2 regions of the Telluria sp. GW821-FHT07G12 genome follow, and region 1 is predicted to be linked to the other one. Evidence: riboswitches for the same ligand, from Rfam matches in the RefSeq annotation. Region 1 holds a riboswitch; the other holds the start of a gene.
What was found. Region 1 has a riboswitch for cobalamin ahead of AC07PE_RS20230 (TonB-dependent receptor). Riboswitches for the same ligand answer to the same signal wherever they lie in the genome.

Region 1 (4,161 bases):
GTTCAGGCCGCTCACCGCGACTTCCCACGGGCCCAGCTTGACGGCGTAGCGCGCATCGAAGCTCACGTAGGACGGCATGGTGGCGGCGCAGCGGTTGTCGAAGTCGCTGCCGTAACGCTGGCGGTCGACCCATTGCGCGCCGAAGTCCGCGCTATGGCCATTGCCCGGCAGCCAGCTCAGGCGGGCGGTGAGCACGTTCTTCGGCACCAGCACCATCTCGCGGCCGGCGTTCGGGCCTTCCGTGAACTTGGCGTTCACGTGCTGCAGGTGGGCGGTGGCGCGCCAGCCGGCCGCCAGCTGGGTCTCGGCGTCGATTTCGAAGCCCTGGCGGCGGGTCGGGTCGAGGTTGGTGTTGGCGAAGGCGGTCGGGTCGTAGAAGATCTCGTTGTCCAGCTTGTGGCGGAACACGCGCGCCGTCAGCTTCTGCACCTCGTTGCCCCAGCTGGCGCCGAATTCCAGGTCGTGCGAGGTCTGCACCTTCAGCAGGCTCAGGCTGGTGCGGAAGCTGTTCTCGTCGACGTTGGCCACGCGGTAGCTCTGCCCTGCCCGCGCCGTCAGCTCCAGCTGCGGCAGCACGCGGTAGCTGCCCTGCGCCTCCCAGGCGTTCTGGCCCTGCGAACCATTGTCGGCAACGCCGCCGGCCATCGCGTCGATGTAGTCCTTCTCGAAGATCTCGCGGCGCGCGCCCAGCGCGATGCGGCCGTCGTGGGCAGGATCGAAGCGCAGCTCGTCGCGCAGGTAGAAGGACTTCGATTTCTGGCTGGCGTCGGCCAGCGAGTAGTCGGACGTGGTCTTGCGCTTCCAGTCGTTGACGTCGACGCCGGTCACCAATTCGTTCAGCATGCCGCCGTCCAGCGTATGCAGCCAGCGCGCGCGCGGCGAGAACTGGTTCTGGCGCCCTTTGTACTTGGTTACCGAGGCGCTTGAACCGAAGTAGTAATTCGAGTCGACGTCGCGTTCGCGGTGCGACAGCTCGGCCGCCAGGTCGACTTCGCCGATGCGGTAGTCGGCAAAGGCGGTGACGCGGTCGGTATCGAGCGTGCCGAAATCCTTCGGGGTCTGGGTCTGGCGCGGATTGGCCTGGAACTGGGCCAGGGTCAGCGAGCCTGGCAGGCGCGTATCCTGGCGCGCGCTTTCCACGCGCACGCCGGCGCGGCCGCCCACATAGGCCAGCTGCGCGCCGGCCGAGATGCTGTTCTGCGTGAAGGCGCTGTTGGCGCGGTAGTTGTCGTTGTCCTGGCGCGCCACGGCGGCATCCAGGCTGACATTGCCCGCCACGTGCGACAGGGAAGCGCGCAGGTCGCGCTCCTTGAACTGGCCGGCTTCGGCGAATACCGAGCCATGCGTGCCCGATTGGGCGTAGCGCGCATCCTTGCGCGTGACGATCTGGATCACGCCGCCGGTGGCGCCTTCGCCATACAGTACGCTGCTGCCGCCGCGCACGATCTCGATGCGCTCGACGGTGTCGATGGGGATGGTCGACAGCACCGAATTGGCCAGCTCGTTCTCGTTCAGGCGCACGCCGTCGACCAGGATCACCATGTTCTGCGCGCCGTTCGTGCCGAAGCCGCGCAGGTCGAGCGCGAAGTCGGGTGAAGAGTCCAGGCTCTGGCGCCCGAACACGCCGCCGATCTTGCGGATCGCACCGTTGACGTCGTTCACGCCGGCCTGGCGGATCTCGTCGCGGGTGATGACAGTGGCGCCGATCGGCTCCAGCGTGTCGGCGCTGGGAAAGCGCGAACCGGTGATGACGACGGTCGACGATGCTGGCTCGTCGGCGTGGGCGGCAAAGGGAATGGAAAAGGCAAAGGCGCAGGCCAGCGCGAGTGCGGGCTGATTCTTGGAAGTCATCGATGTTTCTTTGGTCGGTCGTTAGGCCGGCGCGCGTCCCCGCATGCCGGCTCGTCATGGAAGCGCGGCATGGCGCCCGCTTCCCCCTGTCTGGCCGGTATCCGGGCTAGCAAGACGGACCGCTCCACCTTCCTACGCACAGCGCGCAGTGGTGTTTGAAGCAGCCAGTCGCCGTTAAGAGCGACGCTTGTTTACCGTTGCGGGGGCAGCACACGTTGGCGCGGCGCCGGGGGCGCCTGCGCTCCGTGTTTCCCGTTTAACTGCATGCATACGACGACGCATGCGGGCACCAGAACCCCGAAATTATAAACCTATTAAGCAACATCTCTGCCGTCGGACGGTCATTGAGGGGTTTTTTCGCATATAGTGTGAGCACAAAAGCAACTTAATAAACTTCATCCAGACTTTGGGGGTCTTCGAATGAGATTGGGTTCCACATTCTTGCGCACGGGCGCGGCCGCGGTCCTGCTGGCGGCGGGGGTGGCGGTCACCGCCGACCTGCTGGCTGGTCCGGACAAGCCTGCACCGGCGCCTGCCGCAGCCGCCGCGCCGGCGGCGTCAACGGACGGCATCGCGCTGGCAGCGCCGAACGCAGCCGCGGTGCTGGTACCGAGCGCGCCGAACGCCTGGGGCGGCGTCCGCACCGGACTCGAGCCGACGCTGTCGGACCGGGTCGTCCACTACGACATCGACGCCACCCTCGACCCGGTCAAGCACACGGTGACGGGCCGCGAAAAACTCAGCTGGCGCAACCGCAGCAGCGTGCCGGTCAGAAGCGTCTACGTGCACCTGTACATGAATGCCTTCGAAGGCGCGGGCAGCACCTTCTTCACCGAGAAGCGCCAGCGCGAAGGCGCCTTCCGCTCCGGCGTCGAAATCAAGGAAGGCGAATGGGGCCACATCGCCCTGCGCACCGTGACCCAGGGCGAGGCGACCGTGCCCTGGACCTTCGTCCATCCCGACAAGGGCCCGGCCACCGACCATACCGTGGTGCGCTTGGACCTGCCGACGGCCGTGGCGCCTGGCGCCTCGACCGTGCTGGACATCGACTTCCACACCCAGCTGCCGCGGGTGATGGCGCGCACCGGCTACTTCGGCAGCTTCCACTTGGTCGGCCAGTGGTTCCCGAAGATCGCCGTGCTGGAACTGCCGGGCGAACGCGGGGCCACGGCGCCGCGCTGGAACGCGCACGAGATGCACCTGAACTCCGAGTTCTACGCCGATTTCGGCAGCTACGACGTGCGCATCTCGGCGCCGAAGGAATACACGGTCGGCGCCACCGGCGAGCCGCAGGGCGCCCCGGTCGAGAAGAACGGCATGCTCACCCACCGCTACGTGCAGGGCGACGTCCACGACTTCGCCTGGACCGCCGACAAGCGCTCGGCCAAGCCGATGGTCGAGACCTGGACCGGACCGGGCAGCCCGAACGTGACCGTCACCGTGCTCTACCCGCCCGAGTACGCGGCCAGCGCGGCGCCCGCGATGAAGGCGGCCAAGGATTCGCTAACCTACTTCTCGAACACACTCGGCCCCTATCCGTATAAAACGCTGACGGTCGTGATCCCGCCCCACAACGCCGAGGAAGCCGGCGGCATGGAGTACCCGACCTTCTTCACCGCCGAAGGCTATGCCGAGATCGATCCCGAGCTGGGCCAGCAGTATCTGCTGGACTTCGTCACCATCCACGAATTCGGCCACGGCTACTTCTACGGCCTGCTGGCCAACAACGAGTTCGAAGAACCGGTGCTGGACGAAGGCCTGAATGAATACTGGGACCTGCGCATGATCCGCGAGCGCGGCCAGAAGATCCACGCCGCTTCGCCCTTCATGCGCCGGATCGGCATCACGCCAAGCTTCGACGCCTTCGCCGCCGAGCGCATGGGCACTCCGCGCAACGACCCGGCCGACGCGCCGGGCCAGAACGCCTACGACCGCCTGCAGGACATCGGCCCGGTCTACAGCCGCACCGCGACCCTGATGCGCGACCTCGAAGAGCGCGTCGGCAAGGAGCCGATGGAGCGCGCCTTCAAGGAATACTACCGCCGCTGGAAGTTCCGCCATCCGAGCACCGCCGACCTGCGCGAGACCCTGGCCGAAGTGACCGGCCAGCGCGCCGCCGTCGAAGCCGTGTTCGCCCAGCAGGTGTACGCAGTGACCAAGGTCGACGACCGTGTCGCGGAAATCAACAGCCGCGAAGTGCTGCCGCTGCCGGGCACGCGCCAGGCAGGCAGCAACTGGGTCGAGGACAAGCAGGACGACATCGACAAGCGCGTCGAGAAGGAGCGCGAAGCCTGGAAGAAGGCGAATCCG
Region 2 (4,161 bases), on a different contig from region 1:
TGCCGATTCCCTCCTGGGTCGGTTTCGAAGCCAGCTGGCTGCAGCACGCCTCGCGCTATTTCCCGCTGGTCGGCTGCGTAGTCGCGGCCATCGCCGCCGGCGTGTACTTCGCGGCCGCCCTTGTACTGCCGGCGCCGGTGGCGGCCGTGCTGTCGACGGCTGCCTCGATCTACCTGACCGGCGCCTTCCACGAAGACGGTTTCGCCGATACCTGCGACGGCCTGGGCGGCGGCATGACACGCGAGCGCGTGCTCGAGATCATGAAGGATTCGCGGGTCGGTGCATATGGCGCGATCGGCATCGTCTGCATGCTGGCCGCGAAACTGTCAGCGCTGGCGATGCTGCCGCCGCGCCTGGCCGTCGGCGCGCTGTTCCTGGCCCATCCGCTGTCGCGCCTCGCCGCGGCCTCGCTGATCTGGAAGCTGGACTACGTGCGCGGCGAAGGCAAGGCGAAGCCGCTCGCCCAGCAGATGACGACCGCCGAATTCACGATCGCCGCCATCACCGCACTGCTGCCGGCGCCCATCCTGCTGGGGGCCGGCTGGATCTCGGCCGATGCAGTGCTGGCGGCGCTGCTGGCCGCCCTGCTGGCCGCGCTCTGGCTGGGCCATAAGCTGCACAAACGTCTCGGCGGCTACACCGGCGATTGCCTCGGCGCGGTACAGCAACTGGCCGAAGTCTTCATCTATATCGGCCTCTTGGCCACGCTCGGCCATGGCGCCTGGTCCTGATCGGTGAAGCTTCACCTGGTCCGCCATCCGCAGCCCGATGTCGCGCCCGGCCTGTGCTACGGCGCCAGCGACGTCGCGGTCGCGGAGACCGAAATCGCGCGGGTGCATGCGAGCCTGCGCGCGGCGGGGCTGCCCGGCGACCTTCCTGTTTATTCCAGCCCGCTGCAGCGCTGCGCCCTGCTCGCGCATCGCCTGCAAGCAGCCACGCTGAACTTCGACGCGCGCCTGGCCGAGATGAACTTCGGCTGCTGGGAGCTGCAGTCCTGGGACGCCATCCCGCGCGCTGAAGTGGACGCCTGGGCCGCCGACCTGCTGCACTATCGTCCCGGCAGCGCCGAATCCGTGCTCGAGGTCGCGCAGCGCGTGGCGGCCTTTCTCGCCGACCTGCGCCAGGCCGCTCATGCGGAAGCACTGCTGATCTGCCATGCCGGCACCATCCGTCTGTTGAGCGCCATGCGCGACGGCCTCCCGCTGGAACAGGCCGCGCTCGATGCCGCGTGCAAGCCGCATCGCATCGCTTATGGCGAGCTGGTGATGCTCGACGTATAATGTCGTCGTTTTGGTGCTCGCGCCTGAGTCCTCAGGCGCAGTTAAACGGGAAACACAAAGCTCTTCGATGAGCCAAGGTGTGCTGCCCCCGCAACGGTAAGCAAGTACCGCATGAAGCAATCGCTCGTGCGGCAACCGTCTTCTCATACCACTGTGCGCAAGCATGGGAAGGTCAGACGGCCACACTTGCCAGCCCGGATACCGGCCAAAAGGTGGAAGCGTGCGGCTTGCCCTCGCTTCTGTTCAATCTGGCCTACGGGGACGTCGGCCGGTTGTCCACGAAAGACCCTACCATCATGAGCTTTTCCGTTTCACGGCAGGCGGCCGCGCCCCTGCTCGCATTCACCCTTGCTGCGCCTTCGATTCCTGCCTTCGCCGATCCGGCCCTCGAGACCGTGGTCGTCACCGCCATCCGCACGCCGCAGCGCGCCGACGAGGTGATCCCGGATACGACCGTCATCTCCAATGAAGAGATCGCGCGCTCCGGCGCCGGCTCGGTTGCCGACCTGCTGCGCCGCCAGCGCGGCATCGAGATCGTCCGCAACGGCGGCCCGGGCGCCAGCACCAGCGTGTTCCTGCGCGGCGCCAACAGCAACCAGGTCGTGGTCCTGATCGACGGCGTGCGCATCGGTTCCTCGACCACCGGCGCGGCGAGCTGGAATGCGATTCCACTGTCGAGCATCGACCACATCGAAATCGTCTACGGCCCGCTCAGCGCCCTGTACGGCGCCGACGCGATCGGCGGCGTGGTGCAGATCTTCACCAGAAAGAGCGAGGGTGCTCCTGCCTTCAGCGCCAGCGCCGGTGCCGGCAGCTACGGCGCCCGTCAATACGACGCCGGCGTGCACGGCTCGACCGGCGGCGACCACAGCGTCAGCTATGCACTCAGCGCCGCCCACGAGGATGCCGACGGCTTTTCCAGCACCCGTCCCGGCTCCTCGAGCTACAACAAGGATGACGATGGCTACGCGCGCAACAGCGTGAACGGCCGCGTCGCCGTGCAGCTCGCGCCAGGGCATGAAGTTGGCGCGCAATTCCTGAAGAGCCGCCTGCGCGCGCAGTACGACAGCGGCGCCTCCAGCTACGACACCCACAACGAACAAGACATCGACAGCTATGCCGTGTTCCTGAACGACCGCATCCTGCCGAACTGGCGCAGCAGCCTGCAGGCGGCCCGCTCGAACGACAGGCTGGGCAGCTTCACCAGCACCGCCGCCAACGGCGCCAGCCAGATCGATACCCGCCAGGATGAGTACACCTGGCAGAACACGCTGGACCTGGACGGCGATACCCTGCAAGTCCTGCTTGGCCATCGCAAGGAAGAAGTGCTGTCCAGCTCCAGCACCGCGCTGAACCGCTCGCGCATCACCAATTCCGTCGCCGCCGCTTACGACCTGCGGCGCGGCAGCCACCTGCTCGACCTCAGCCTGCGCCGCGACCATTCCGTCTACGGCGGCAAGACCACCGGCGCGGCCGGCTACGGCTACGAGTTCAGCAAGGACCTGCGCGCCACTGCCAGCGTCGGCACCAGCTTCCGTGCCCCGACCTACAACGAGCTGTACTTCCCAGGTTACGGCTTGAGCACCAACAAGCCGGAACAGGGCCGCAATGCGGAAGTCGGCCTCCGTTACCGGATCGCCGGCGCCGAGCTGCAGGCCAACTACTACCGCAACCGCCTGACCGACATGCTCGTGACGCTCAATCCCTGCCCCAGTCGCACCGGCAGCTGCGCCTACAACGTCAATCACGCCCTGCTCGAAGGCCTGACGATGTCGGCCGAGACGCGCCTGCGCGGCATCATTCTCCGCGCCAGCGTCGACCTGCAGGATCCGCGCGACGAAACCACCGGCAAGCAGCTGGCCCGCCGCACGCGCCGCCATGCCAGTTTCACGGCCGCCTATGCGCTCGACCGCGTCGACCTCGGCGCCGAACTGCAGGCTTCCGCCAGCCGTTTCGACGACGCGGCGAATGCCAACCGCCTGGGTGGCTACGGCCTGCTGAACCTGTACACTACATGGCGGTTCACGCCCGACTGGTCGCTGCTGCTGCGCCTCGACAACGCGCTCGACAAGCGCTACGAGCTGGCGCGTAATTACGGCACGGCCGAACGCAGCTGGTTCGCCGCACTGCGCTACGGGATCCGTTAATTCACTCATCAAGCCAGCATGCATCCACTCCACCAAGCCGCGCGCCAGCGCACCACCATGATCGTCGGCACGCTCCTGCTTGCCGCCCTCGCCTGCATCTTGTTTTCCGGCGTCACGGGTTCGGTCACGGTGGCGCTGGCGGATCTGCCGGATGCCGTGGGCCAGGTGCTGCACGGCCGCCAGGATTCGCTGGCCGCTTCGCTGCTCGCGCTGCGCGGCGGCCGGGCCCTGATGGCCTTCGTCACCGGCGGTGCGCTGGCCCTGGCCGGCATCATGATGCAGGCCCTGCTGCGCAACCCGCTGGCCGACCCCTACGTGCTGGGCATCTCGGCCGGCGCCTCGGTCGGCGCCCTGTTCGCCTTGCTGATGATGTGCGCGGCAGTGGTGGTCGACGGTGCCGCGCTGCTCGGTGCGGTGGCGGTGTCGATGTTGCTCTATATATTGGCGCGGCGCGACATCCGCGGCGGCGTGGCGGCCGAAGGCGGCACCTCGACCCTGCTGCTGACCGGGGTGATCCTGATGTCGGCCTGCATGGCCCTGGTGACGCTGATGCTGTCGATCGCACCGGAAGGCGCGCTGCGCAATATGGTGTTCTGGATGATCGGCGACCTGGCCGGCACGCCGCTGCGGCTGCTGCCCTGGCTGGTGCTGGCCGGCGGCCTCGCCTTCGCCCTGCGCAATGCACGCGCGATGAACGTGCTGGCCCTGCATGCCGATACCGCGCGCACGCTCGG

Region 2: another riboswitch for cobalamin. It lies ahead of AC07PE_RS26870 (TonB-dependent receptor plug domain-containing protein); the one in region 1 lies ahead of AC07PE_RS20230 (TonB-dependent receptor).

Annotation. Positions count from the first base shown of each region.
Region 1 is NZ_JBWKQA010000005.1:357,459-361,619, forward strand. It holds gene AC07PE_RS20230 (TonB-dependent receptor) at 1-1,851, opposite strand, end outside; cobalamin riboswitch at 1,927-2,160, opposite strand; gene AC07PE_RS20235 (M1 family metallopeptidase) at 2,278-4,161, shown strand, end outside.
Region 2 is NZ_JBWKQA010000015.1:1,240-5,400, forward strand. It holds gene AC07PE_RS26860 (adenosylcobinamide-GDP ribazoletransferase) at 1-731, shown strand, start outside; gene AC07PE_RS26865 (histidine phosphatase family protein) at 735-1,280, shown strand; cobalamin riboswitch at 1,275-1,504, shown strand; gene AC07PE_RS26870 (TonB-dependent receptor plug domain-containing protein) at 1,577-3,427, shown strand; gene AC07PE_RS26875 (FecCD family ABC transporter permease) at 3,446-4,161, shown strand, end outside.